3 regions of the Streptomyces sp. NPDC091279 genome follow, and region 3 is predicted to be linked to each of the others. Evidence: riboswitches for the same ligand, from Rfam matches in the RefSeq annotation. Region 3 holds a riboswitch; each other region holds the start of a gene.
What was found. A riboswitch is a leader RNA that binds a small molecule or an ion and turns the genes downstream of it on or off. The one in region 3 is predicted to bind cyclic di-AMP.
Positions count from the first base shown of each region.

Region 1: it holds a riboswitch for cyclic di-AMP, as region 3 does, so the genes downstream of both, ACIQOU_RS22215 (NlpC/P60 family protein) here and ACIQOU_RS34550 (M23 family metallopeptidase) in region 3, are expected to answer to the same signal.
Region 2: it holds a riboswitch for cyclic di-AMP, as region 3 does, so the genes downstream of both, ACIQOU_RS26990 (peptidoglycan DD-metalloendopeptidase family protein) here and ACIQOU_RS34550 (M23 family metallopeptidase) in region 3, are expected to answer to the same signal.

Region 1 covers NZ_JBIVVA010000008.1:348,105-352,296, forward strand. Annotated here, with positions in the region: gene ACIQOU_RS22210 (tellurite resistance/C4-dicarboxylate transporter family protein) at 1-398, opposite strand, end outside; gene ACIQOU_RS22215 (NlpC/P60 family protein) at 587-1,762, opposite strand; cyclic di-AMP (ydaO/yuaA leader) riboswitch at 1,771-1,927, opposite strand; gene pcrA (DNA helicase PcrA) at 2,200-4,192, shown strand, end outside.
Region 2 covers NZ_JBIVVA010000011.1:149,850-154,041, forward strand. Annotated here, with positions in the region: gene ACIQOU_RS26985 (alpha-galactosidase) at 1-1,223, shown strand, start outside; cyclic di-AMP (ydaO/yuaA leader) riboswitch at 1,550-1,711, shown strand; gene ACIQOU_RS26990 (peptidoglycan DD-metalloendopeptidase family protein) at 1,716-2,708, shown strand; gene ACIQOU_RS26995 (DUF6250 domain-containing protein) at 2,855-3,565, shown strand; gene ACIQOU_RS27000 (SGNH/GDSL hydrolase family protein) at 3,753-4,192, shown strand, end outside.
Region 3 covers NZ_JBIVVA010000019.1:102,365-106,556, forward strand. Annotated here, with positions in the region: gene ACIQOU_RS34540 (M16 family metallopeptidase) at 1-948, shown strand, start outside; gene ACIQOU_RS34545 (M16 family metallopeptidase) at 945-2,333, shown strand; cyclic di-AMP (ydaO/yuaA leader) riboswitch at 2,576-2,737, shown strand; gene ACIQOU_RS34550 (M23 family metallopeptidase) at 2,750-3,532, shown strand; gene ACIQOU_RS34555 (GntR family transcriptional regulator) at 3,722-4,192, shown strand, end outside.

The DNA of each region.
Region 1 (4,192 bases), on a different contig from region 3:
CGCCGCCAGTGCCGTACGACGTCGATCAGCAGCGCCGGCCACAGGGCGGCGGCCAGCGCCAGCAGCGCGTCGGCGAGGAGATGCCGGCCCAGGTCGGAGAAGCGGGTGCCGAGAACGGCGGTCGCCGCGACGGCCGTCAGGGCCCCCGGCACCCGGGCCGCCGCCATCCATCGCGCCCGGTCCCACAGCAGCCCCGTGACGAAGCGCGCGGCCAGCACCAGCCACGCCCCGCACGCGAGCACCAGGGCGATCAGCGACAGCACCTCGTGCCCCGTCAGCCGCAGCCCCACCGACAGGATGCCCGTCGCCAGCACGGCGGCCCCGGCCTCCGGCGAACGGCGTGCCCACCACGCGCGCGGGGAGAGGGAGCCGGACGCGGGACCGTGAGGGGCGGACATGGGCCGATGCTAGGGAGCACCCGGCGCGGCGGTCGCGGGGCACGCGCGGGCGGGCGGAAACGGTCGCGCAGGGCGGCGCGGGCGCACGGACACGGGCCGGGCATATGCCAAAACGGCCGTACGCGTGCGTGCCGCGACGGCGGGTGCCGTCGATGCCTACGCGCGCGTGCGGCCGGGTCGGTGTCGGCTCAGGCCGGGCGGACCACGCTGTGGATGATCGACTCGCCGCCGTAGTAGACGGACTCCTCGCGGACGTACGCGCCCGGCTTCGGGGCGTGGATCATCATGCCGTTGCCGATGTAGAGGCCCACGTGGGTGACGTCGTCGTAGAAGAAGATCAGGTCACCGGGGCGGGCGTCGGCGAGGGGGACGGTCGTTCCGGCGTTCACCTGGTCGTAGGTGGTGCGCGGGAGGGTGACGCCCGCGGCCTTCCAGGCGGCCTGCGTGAGGCCGGAGCAGTCGTAGGAGCCGGGTCCGGTGGCACCCCAGACATACGGCTTGCCGACCTGCGCGCGGGCGAACGCAAGCGCTTTCCCCGCCTTGACGGAGTACGCGTCGCCCGAGGCGGAGGAGGAGGAAGAGGCGGAAGGGGACGACGAGGCGGACGAGGATGACGAGGACGACGAGTCAGGGGTGTCCTGTCGGGCCGCCTGCTCCGCCTTCTGCTGCTTCGCGAGTTCGGCGGCCTTCTCGGCGGCGGCCTCCTGCTTCTTCCGCTCGATCTCCGCGAGCCGCGCCTTCTCCTCGGCGGTCAGCTTCGACAGCATCGCGCGCGCGGCGGAGAGTTTCTGCTGCACGGTGGCCTTGGCCGTGTGCAGGTCGCTCTGGGTCTCGGTGAGCGTCTCAAGGCTCCGGGTGGCCTCCTGGCGCTTCTTCATGGTCGCCGACTGCTCGGTGACGTAGTCGTCGACCGCGCCCTTCTGGCGGGAGGTCAGACGGCTCATCAGCTGGGTCTGGTCGAAGTAGTCCTGCGGCGTGTCGGAGAGCAGGAAGGTCGCCGTGTCCGGCGTCGAGGCCCCGGAACGGTACTGGGCCGCGGCGAAGGAACCCAGCTCCTCCCGCGCGGAGTTGAGCTTCTGGGTGCGCCGGGCGACGTCGTCGAGGAGCGTGTCGACGCGCTTGCGCTGCTTGGTGGTCCGCTCCTTGGCCGCGTTGTACTTCTCGGTCGCCGACTCGGCCTGCCGGTACAGGTCGTCGACCTTCTTCTCGACCTCCTCCAGGCTCGGCTTGCCGTCGGGGGCGGGGGCGGCGTCGGCCGTCTGGGACAGCAGGGCGACGGAGGTCAGGGCGGCCGTGGCGAGGGCGGGGGTGCGGATGCCTGCTGCGCGTGCTCCCGAGGGGCGCGACTTGCGGTGCGACGCCAAGAGTGGCGACTCCTTCCCATATCCGCCTACCGAGTCGGCTGTCGGGTTCGGGCGCGTGCTTCGGAAGGGTTGCCCTACGGTGCCCGTCCCGCGAGGGGAGGGCGGACCGATTCACCCCGGGATCGGTGTGGGTCCCCGGCTCCGGATGCGCGGCGGCGGCCCGGACTCGGCGGCGGCCGCGCGGCCCGGCGACGTTCGCCGGAGAGGGTCGTGCGGCCTTGCCGGAACGGTAGCCAACTCGTGTGGCCTCTGTGAAGGTTGATGGCCGATATGCCCGATACGTTTTCGTGACCTCGGGAAGGTGTGCGGGGGTCGGTCGCCGCACGTGAACGCCTGGTCACGGGCGGTCGCGGGTGGCGTGGCCGGACGTCCGTGCGCGGTGGATGTTCTCAGGGCGGGGGCGGGCTGTCAGTGGGGCCGCCTAGACTCGGAGAGCGATGAGCAGCCTCTTTGACGACAGCTTCCTGGCGAACCTCCAGACCCCCCGCGGGCACGACGAGGAACCCCCGCCACCACCCGAGGACGAGCACGCCCCGGAGTCGATTCCGGACGACCTGTTCGGCGGGAAGTTCGACGCGCCCCCGGACCGCGACACCCACTACCGCGACGGCGCCCCGCGTCCGGTCCTGGACGCCGCAGCCCTGGTCGACGGGTTGAACGACAACCAGAAGAAGGCCGTCGTCCACGCCGGGACCCCGCTGCTCATCGTGGCCGGAGCCGGTTCCGGCAAGACCCGGGTGCTCACCCACCGCATCGCCTACCTCCTGGCCGAGCGGAACGCGCACCCGGGCCAGATCCTCGCGATCACCTTCACCAACAAGGCCGCCGGTGAGATGAAGGAGCGCGTCGAGCAGCTCGTCGGACCGCGCGCGAACGCCATGTGGGTGATGACGTTCCACAGCGCGTGCGTGCGCATCCTGCGCCGGGAGAGCAAGAAGCTCGGCTTCACCTCGTCGTTCTCGATCTACGACGCCGCCGACTCCAAGCGCCTGATGGCCCTGGTCTGCCGCGACCTGGACCTGGACCCCAAGCGCTACCCGCCGAAGTCGTTCAGCGCCAAGATCTCCAACCTGAAGAACGAGCTGATCGACGAGGAGGACTTCGCCGCGCAGGCCGCCGACGGTTTCGAGAAGACCCTCGCGCAGGCCTACGCCATGTACCAGTCACGGCTGCGCGAGGCGAACGCCCTCGACTTCGACGACCTGATCATGACGACGGTCAACCTGCTGCGCGCCTTCCCCGACGTCGCCGAGCACTACCGCCGCCGTTTCCGGCACGTCCTCGTCGACGAGTACCAGGACACCAACCACGCCCAGTACGCGCTCGTGCGTGAGCTGGTCGGCAGCGCCGAGCGGCCCCTCGACGTGCCGCCGGTCCCGCTCGCCGAGCACGAACTGCCGCCCGCCGAACTGTGCGTCGTCGGCGACGCCGACCAGTCGATCTACGCCTTCCGGGGCGCGACGATCCGCAACATCCTCCAGTTCGAGGAGGACTACCCGGACGCGACGACGATCCTCCTGGAGCAGAACTACCGCTCCACCCAGACGATCCTCACCGCCGCCAACGCCGTCATCGAGCGCAACGAGTCCCGCCGCCCCAAGAACCTGTGGACCAACGCCGGTGCGGGCGCCCGCATCACCGGGTACGTCGCCGACACCGAGCACGACGAGGCGCAGTTCGTCGCCGAGGAGATAGACCGCCTCACCGACGCGGGCGACGCCAAGGCCGGGGACGTCGCCGTCTTCTACCGGACGAACGCCCAGTCGCGGGTCTTCGAGGAGATCTTCATCCGCGTCGGCCTGCCCTACAAGGTCGTCGGCGGCGTCCGCTTCTACGAGCGCAAGGAGGTCCGGGACGTCCTGGCCTACCTGCGGGTCCTCGCCAACCCGGAGGACTCCGTCCCGCTGCGCCGGATTCTGAACGTCCCCAAGCGCGGCATCGGCGACCGCGCGGAGGCGATGATCGACGCCCTCGCGCAGCGCGAGAAGATCAGCTTCCCGCAGGCGCTGCGCCGCGTCGACGAGGCGTACGGCATGGCGGCGCGCTCCACCAACGCCGTGCGGCGGTTCAACACGCTGATGGAGGACCTCCGCACGATCGTCGAGTCCGGCGCCGGACCGGCGACGGTCCTGGAGGCGATCCTCGAACGCACCGGCTACCTCGCCGAGTTGCAGAACTCCACCGACCCGCAGGACGAGACCCGCATCGAGAACCTCCAGGAACTCGCCGCCGTCGCCCTGGAGTTCGAGCAGGAGAGCGGCGAGGCCGAGAGCGACACGCCCGTCGGACTCGCCGCCTTCCTGGAGCGCGTCGCCCTGGTCGCCGACTCCGACCAGATCCCCGACGACGACGAGGACGGCTCCGGAGTCATCACCCTGATGACCCTGCACACCGCCAAGGGCCTGGAATTCCCGGTGGTGTTCCTCACCG
Region 2 (4,192 bases), on a different contig from region 3:
AGCGCGCGTATGTCATCCCGGACGCCGACCGGGACCGGCCGGTGCTGTTCAACTCCTGGGAGGCCAGCTACTTCGACATCTCCGAGCAGCAGCAGGCCGCGCTGGCCCGGCGTGCGGCGGCCATCGGCATCGAGCTGTTCGTGGTGGACGACGGCTGGTTCGGCGCCCGCACCAGCGACCGGGCCGGGCTCGGTGACTGGACGCCCAATACCGACCGCTTCCCCGGCGGTCTCAAGCCGCTCGCCGACCAGGTGCACGCGCTCGGTATGCAGTTCGGCATCTGGGTCGAGCCGGAGATGGTCAACCCGGACAGCGACCTGTACCGCGCGCACCCCGACTGGGTGCAGTTCCAGCCCGGCCGCGCACGCACCGAGTTCCGCAACCAGCTGGTGCTGAACCTGGCCCGCGAGGACGTCCAGGAGTATCTCTGGGAGCGGCTCGACACCCTCCTGTCCAGTGCCCCCATCGACTACGTCAAGTGGGACTTCAACCGCTGCTTCACCGACGCGGGCTGGCCGGGTGAGCCCTACCCGCAGCGCCTGTGGGTCGACCATGTGAGCGCCCTGTACGCCCTGCTGGACCGGCTGCGCGAGGCCCACCCCGGTGTCGCCTTCGAGTCCTGCTCGGGCGGCGGCGGCCGGATCGACCTCGGGATCATGAGCCGCACCGACCAGGTGTGGACCTCCGACAACACCGACCCGCTGGACCGGCTCGCCATCCAGCACGGCTTCAGTCAGCTGCACCCCGCGCGCGTGATGGCCGCCTGGGTCACCGACAGCCCCAACACCCAGCTCAACGGCCGGGCCAGCTCGCTGCGTTTCCGGTTCGTGAGTGCCATGGCCGGGGTGCTCGGGGTCGGCGGCGACCTCACCGAGTGGAGCGAGGAGGAGCTGACCGAGGCCGCCGAGTGGGTGGACCTCTACAAGGAGATCCGGCCCGTCGTGCAGCGCGGCGACCTCTACCGGCTCCGGCCGCCGGGCGGCGGGCTGAGCGCCGTGCAGTATGTGCGCGGGGACGAGGCGGTGGTGCTGGCCTGGCTCCAGTCGCAGAGTTACGGCAATCCCGCACCGGCGCTGCGGCTGCGCGGGCTCGACCCGACGGCATCGTATGAATGCCGTGACACGGGTGAAGTCCACCGGGGTGCCGTGCTGCTGCATCACGGGCTGGCCACCGGGTTGCGTGGCGATCTCGACGCGAAGGTCATCCGGCTGCGCCGTATCTGAACCTTCTGTCCGTATTAACTCCCTCGTTTGCGCTTAGGCCCCCTTCATTCCAACTCGCTCTGGAATGAAGGGGGCTGGAGCAGCGTCACGTGAGGAGCGTCATAGTCGTGACCGAGGGTGGCTCGACATGTTCACGTAATGAGGGTGCTTTTCAAGGGAGTTCACCCCGAGCGTGGACCATTCCTTGCACGCAGGGTGACGGCGAATTTCAGTGCTGGATCACAGGAAACACATTCACAGGGAACCGCCGCTTGTTCTGTGGCGTCTTCGTCGCTTACGTTCGCCACCCATCCGGGCGGATGCCTAATCCTGCCGCCGACCGGAATCCGGACTACTCACTCGTACCCGGCAGGAGCGGGGGACCCACAGGCATCACCGCCTGTTCCGGTCTCCGGAACAGGCTTTGGGGTTAAGCCGCGCCGAAAAGCGCGGCCGGGCATCTCCAGCTCGCACCCGACAGCTCACCTCGCAGGCACCGGAGAGGAATGCGTCATGCCCGCGAAGGGTAAGCACCGCCGTCCGAAGCCCCCGCGCTTCAGTCGCTCGATAGCCGTCGCCGGAACCGGCGGGGCCGCTCTCGCCCTTCCGCTCATGGGGGCCGCCGGCGCCCACGCGGCGACCGCGCAATCCACCGCCCGGACGGTTTCCGAAAAGGCCGTCCAGGCCCTTCCGGCCGCCGCCGAGAAGTCGGCCGCGAAACAGCGGTCGACGGCCGACTCGGGCGTACGGACCTATGCGGTGCGTTCCGGTGACTGGCTCGCGAAGATCGCCGACGAGCAGCACGTCAGCGGTGGCTGGGAGCGGCTCTACTCCGACAATCGGCGGGCCGTCGGCGACAACCCCTCGTTGATCCACCCAGGGCTCAAGCTCACGATCGGCACGAAGGCCGCGGGGACCGGCGGAGAATCGGCGCCCTCGAAGCCGTCGCAGTCGTCGAAGCCGTCGGAATCGTCGAGTTCCTCGAACTCCTCGCATTCTTCGGGCTCTTCGGGCTCTTCCTCTTCCAGCTCCTCGAATTCCGCGAGTTCTTCCCAGACGTCCTCCGGGAAGAGCAGTGCGTCGACGAGCAGTTCCTCCGGCTTCACCCTGCCGGTCACCGGGGCCACCATCGGCACCCCGTACCACGCCTCCGGTTCCATGTGGTCGAGCGGTTACCACACCGGCGTCGACTTCATCGTCCCGACCGGCACCAGCGTCAAGGCCGTGGGCGCCGGCACCGTCGTCACGGCCGGCTGGGGCGGCGCGTACGGCAACCAGGTCGTCATCAAGCTCGCCGACGGCTACTACGCCCAGTACGCGCACCTCTCCGAACTGTCGGTGTCGGCCGGGCAGACCGTGACCGAGGGGCAGCAGGTCGGGCTCTCCGGCGCCACCGGCAACGTGACAGGACCGCACCTGCACTTCGAGATCCGCACCACCCCGGACTACGGCTCCGACGTGGACCCGGTCGCCTACCTCCGCACCAAGGGCGTCACGGTCGGCTGACCCCGGCCCCGCAGACCACCGGAGGCCGGACCCCGATCCCCGGGTCCGGCCTCCGGTGCGTCGGCCAACAGGCCGGTGTGTCCACGGTGTTGCGGCTCGATCCGCGGTGTCGACAGGGTCCGTGAGCACGGGGCAGAGTGATCTCCGTGACGACGACGCGCAGAACCTTCGGAGCCCTGGCCGCAGCGACCGCCGCGCTGGCCCTCGCCCCCGCGCCGGCCGCGAGCGCCACGCCCCGCCGGCACCGGGACCTGATCGCCCACGACGACTTCCGGCACGGACTCGGCAAGTGGGCGACCGAACTCCAGGACGGCGGCACGGTCACCGCGTCCCGAGGAGTGCTGGAGATCGACGTGCCGAGCGGCGCGACCGTATGGCTCCGCCGGCGGCTCACCGGCCCCTACGTCATCGAGTACACCGCCACGCCGGTCTCCGAGGGCGGGCCCAACGACCGGGTCTCCGACCTCAACAACTTCTGGAACGCCACCGACGTCCGTTCCCCGCACGACCTCTTCGCCACCCCGCGCGGCGGCGCCCTGGAGGAGTACGACCAGCTCACCACGTACTACTCCGGATACGGCGCCAACTACAACACCACGACCCGACTGCGCCGTTACGTCGGCCTTGCCGGGGTCCGGCCGCTGGTGCTCGACTACACCGAGCCGCTGCTCGTGGCGAACCGGCCGCACCAGGTCCGGATCGTCTCCGACGGCTCCACGGTCCGCTGGTGGAACAACGGGCGGCTGGTCTTCGACCACGCCGACCCGCAGCCGTACACCGACGGGCACTTCGCCTTCCGGACCACGTGGAGCCACTTCCGGGTCCGGGACTTCCGGGTGTGGCGGGCCGCCGGGTAACCGGAGGGGCGGCTTCAGCGAGGTTGCCGCCTCAACCACCCTGTGTGGGTTGTTATTCCTTCCTTGGCCAACACTTTAGGAGTGGTTCATCTCACCGTTCCTTGACCGCTTCCTACGGTCGCGTAGGCCTTATTCGAAGGTGAATCATGGCGGGGTGGCAGACGATTCGAAGAATGACAGCAGAGTAGTGATCGGGTCGTACGTTGCGGTGGGGGACAGCTTCACCGAAGGCGTCGGCGACCCCGGCCCCGACGGGGCGTTCGTCGGCTGGGCCGACCGGTTCGCGGTCCTGCTCGCCGATCGGCGCCCCGAGGGCGACTTCGCGTACACGAACCTCGCGGTACGCGGCAAACTTCTCGACCAGGTGATCGAGGACCAGGTGCCCAAGGTCCTTGAACTCGCCCCTGACCTGGTCTCCTTCTGTGCGGGTGGCAACGACATCATCCGGCCCGGCACCGATCCCGACGAGGTCGCGGAGCGGTTCGAGCGGGGGGTCGTGCGGCTGACGGAGGCGTGCGGGACGGTGATGGTGACCACCGGGTTCGACACCCGGGGGGTGCCCGTCCTCAAGCATCTGCGCGGCAAGATCGCCACGTACAACGGGCATGTGCGGGCCATCGCCGATCG
Region 3 (4,192 bases):
AGGCAGCGCTACGACAACGTCCCCTACGGGACCGCGATCGAGAAGCTCGCCGCCCTCGCCTACCCGGAGGGCCACCCCTTCCACCACATGCCGATCGGCTCGATGGCCGACCTGGACGCGGCGACCCTGGAGGACGCGCGCGCGTTCTTCCGCACCTACTACGCGCCCAACAACGCTGTCCTGTCGATCGTCGGGGACATCGACCCGGAGCAGACGCTCGCCTGGGTGGAGAAGTACTTCGGCTCGATCGCGTCCTACGACGGCAAGCCCGCGCCCCGTGACGGTTCGTTGCCCGACATCATCGGCGACGAACTGCGCGAGGTCGTCGAGGAGGACGTCCCCTCGCGCGCGCTGACGGCCGCCTACCGGATGCCGGCGGACGGTACGCGTGCGTGCGACGCGGCCGACCTGGCGCTCACCGTCCTGTTCGGCGGCGAGTCCTCCCGCGTCTACAACCGCCTGGTGCGCCGCGACCGTACGGCCGTCACCGCGTGGGGCGGGCTGTGGCGCTTCGCCGGGGCGCCCTCGCTGGGCATCCTCGACGTGAAGACGTCGGGCGAGGCGGAGGTCGCCGCCGTCGAGCGGGCCGTCGACGAGGAGCTGGCCCGGTTCGCCGAGGAGGGGCCGACGGCCGAGGAGATGGAGCGCGCCCAGGCGCAGTTGGAGCGCGAGTGGCTGGACCGGCTCGGTACCGTCCACGGCCGCGCCGACGAACTGTGCAAGTACGCCGTCCTGTTCGGCGACCCGCAGCTCGCCCTCACCGCCGTCGGACGCGTCCTGGACGTGACGGCCGAGGAGGTCCAGGAGGTCGCCAAGGCGCGCCTGCATCCGCGCAACCGCGCGGTCCTGGTCTACGAGCCCACTGCCGACACCGACACCGACACCGACACCGAAGCCGACGCGCCGGAAGCCGCGGCCACCGACGAGACCGAGGAGGCGGCCCGGTGACCGAGCTCGCCACGATGGACTTCCACCCCCAGCCGCAGGGCGGCGAGCCCAAGGTCTGGGCCTTCCCGGCACCCGAGCGGGCCACCCTCGACAACGGCCTGACGATCCTGCGCTGCCACCGCCCGGGCCAGCAGGTCGTCGCCGTCGAAGTGGGCCTGGACGCGCCCCTGGACGCCGAGCCGACCGGCCTCGAAGGCGTCGCCACGATCATGGCGCGGGCCTTCTCCGAGGGCACCGACAAGCACTCCGCCGAGGAGTTCGCGGCCGAACTGGAGCGCTGCGGCGCCACCTTGGACGCGCACGCCGACCACCCCGGTGTCCGCATCGCCCTGGAGGTGCCGGCGTCCCGCCTGGAGCGGGCCCTCGGACTGCTCGCCGACGCGCTCAGGGCGCCCGCGTTCGCCGACAGCGAGATCGAACGGCTGGTCGACAACCGGCTCGACGAGATCCCGCACGAGACGGCCAACCCGTCCCGCCGGGCCGCCAAGGAACTCTCCAAGGAGCTGTTCCCGCAGACCTCGCGCATGTCCCGGCCCCGCCAGGGCACCGAGGAGTCGGTGCGCGCCATCGACTCGGCGGCCGTCCGCGCCTTCTACGAGAGCAACGTCCGCCCCGCGACGGCCACCGCGGTCGTCGTCGGCGACCTCACCGGCATCGACCTCGACACCCTGCTCGGCGACACCCTGGGCGCCTGGACGGGCGCCCCCGCCGAGGCCCGGAAGATGCCCCCGGTGACCGCCGACGACCGGGGACGCGTCGTCATCGTCGACCGCCCCGGAGCCGTCCAGACACAGCTGCTGATCGGCCGCGTCGGCGCCGACCGGCACGACCGGGTGTGGCCGGCCCAGGTGGTCGGCACCTACTGCCTCGGCGGCACCCTCACCTCCCGCCTGGACCGCGTCCTGCGCGAGGAGAAGGGCTACACCTACGGCGTGCGGGCGTTCACCCAGGTGCTGCGCTCGGCGCCGGACGGCACCGGGATCGCGATGCTCGGCATCAGCGGCTCCGTCGACACGCCGAACACCGGACCGGCCCTCGACGACCTCTGGAAGGTGGTCCGCGGAGTCGCGCAGGAGGGGCTGACGGACGCCGAGCGGGACGCCGCCGTGCAGTTCCTGGTCGGCGTGGCGCCGCTCAAGTACGAGACCGCCGCGGCCGTCGCGGGCACCCTGGCCGACCAGGTCGAGCAGCATCTGCCGGACGATCACCAGGCCACGCTGTACCGGCAGTTGGCCGCCACCGGCACCGTGGAGGCCACCGCGGCCGTCGTCAGCGCCTTCCCGGTGGACCGTCTGGTCACGATCCTCGTCGGGGACGCCGCCGCCATCAAGGAGCCCGTCGAGGCCCTCGGCATCGGCGACGTCACCGTCGTCGCCGCGGAGTAGCCGGGCACCCGCGCGCGGGAACGACGTTGAGGAGTCGTCAGGACAGGCCCCGGTGACGGAGACGTCGCCGGGGCCTTCCGGTGTCCCCGACATGGCCGCGGAGTGTCCGAATTGAGGGAGAGGCTGCCCGTCTGCCCTGTGGGATGCGCTACAAAAACAGTGATCCGTTTGAGGATCGAACGGCGGCCCGCTTAGCGTCTCCCCGGCTGTCCGTCAGGCACCGCGCCGCATCCCGCGGCACCGGGCAGTCATCGCCGAGTCCCCCCACGGCGCGAGCCAGGGGAGCCGGGGACCCACGCAGTCCCTGGGGTGAATCGGACGCCCGCGCTGGTCGAGGGGGTCCGTAGGAGACCTTCCTGCTCCGAACCCGTCAGCTAACCCGGTAGGCGAGAGGGAAGGAAAGGACCAGCCACCACATGGCGTTCAACTGCGCCACCGGGAAGCACCGCCGGCCCACCCGCACGCAGCGCACCACCGCCCGCGCGGCCGGCATCGCGGCCCTCGCCACCACCGGCGTCGTCGGCACCCTGGCCGCCCCGGCGCTCGCCGCCGAGAACGTCGGCTTCACCGAGAACGCCGTCGAGCAGACCGGTCTCACCCCCGTCGTCACCCTCGGGGACCGGGTCGCCGACAGGATCGACGCCCAGGCCGCCGCGCAGAAGCAGGCCGCCGAACAGGCCGCCCGCAAGGAGGCCGCCCAGGAGGCCGCGCGCAAGAAGGCCGAGGCGAAGGCCAAGGCCGAGCACGAGGCCAAGGAGCGTGCCGCCCGCGACGCCGAGCGCGCCCGCCTCAACGCCTTCGTGCTGCCGATCAGCGGTTCCTACGTCTCCACCGGCTACCAGGCCGGCAGCTCCCTGTGGTCCTCCGGCAGCCACACCGGCGTCGACTTCCACGCCGCGAGCGGTACCTCCGTGCACGCGGTCGGCTCCGGCACCGTCGTCGAGACCGGCTGGGGCGGCGCCTACGGCAACCAGATCGTCATCAAGATGAACGACGGCACGTACACCCAGTACGGCCACCTGTCGTCCATCGGCGTCTCCGCGGGCCAGACGGTCACCCCGGGCCAGCAGATCGGCCTCTCCGGCGCCACCGGCAACGTCACGGGCCCGCACCTCCACTTCGAGGCCAGGACCAGCCCCGAGTACGGCTCCGACATCGACCCGGTCGCCTACCTCCGCGCCCACGGTGTGAGCGTCTGACGGCACCCCAGCGCCTCGTGTGAAACCCCGGTTCCCTGTGAGCCGGGGTTTTCCTCGTTTCCCACGCCCCGCTGTCCAAAAAATATCCATGGATTCCGGTCCGCCATCGGAAATTCTCGCTCATTGCCATAGAGTCAATGAACACGCGTCAATCGGCGACGTTTCACGGGGATTAATGCGGAGGCTGTCATGCGTATTCCGGCGCATTCGGTGTGCACGGCGATCCGGGACGACATCGTCGCCGGTGCCTACGAGCGCGGCAGCCGGCTCACCGAAGAACTCCTCGCCCGCCGCTACGGCGTCTCCCGCGTCCCCGTGCGCGAGGCGCTGCGCACCCTGGAGGCGGAGGGCTTCGTCGTAACCCGTCGGCACGCGGGCGCGTGCGTGGCCGAACCGACCGAGCAGGAGGCCGCCGACCTGCTGGAGATGCGCCTGCTCCTGGAGCCGCTCGGCGCCTCCCGGGCCGCCCAGCGGCGCACCGAGGCCCACCTCAAGGTGTTGCGCGGCCTGGTCAGGCTGGGTCAGGAGCGCGCCAGGAGGGGCAACAGCGAGGATCTGCGCTCACTGGGCGGCTGGTTCCACGAGACCCTCGCCCAGGCCGCCGGCAGCCCCGCCCTGACCTCGATGCTCACCCAGCTGCGCCACAAGATCGCCTGGATG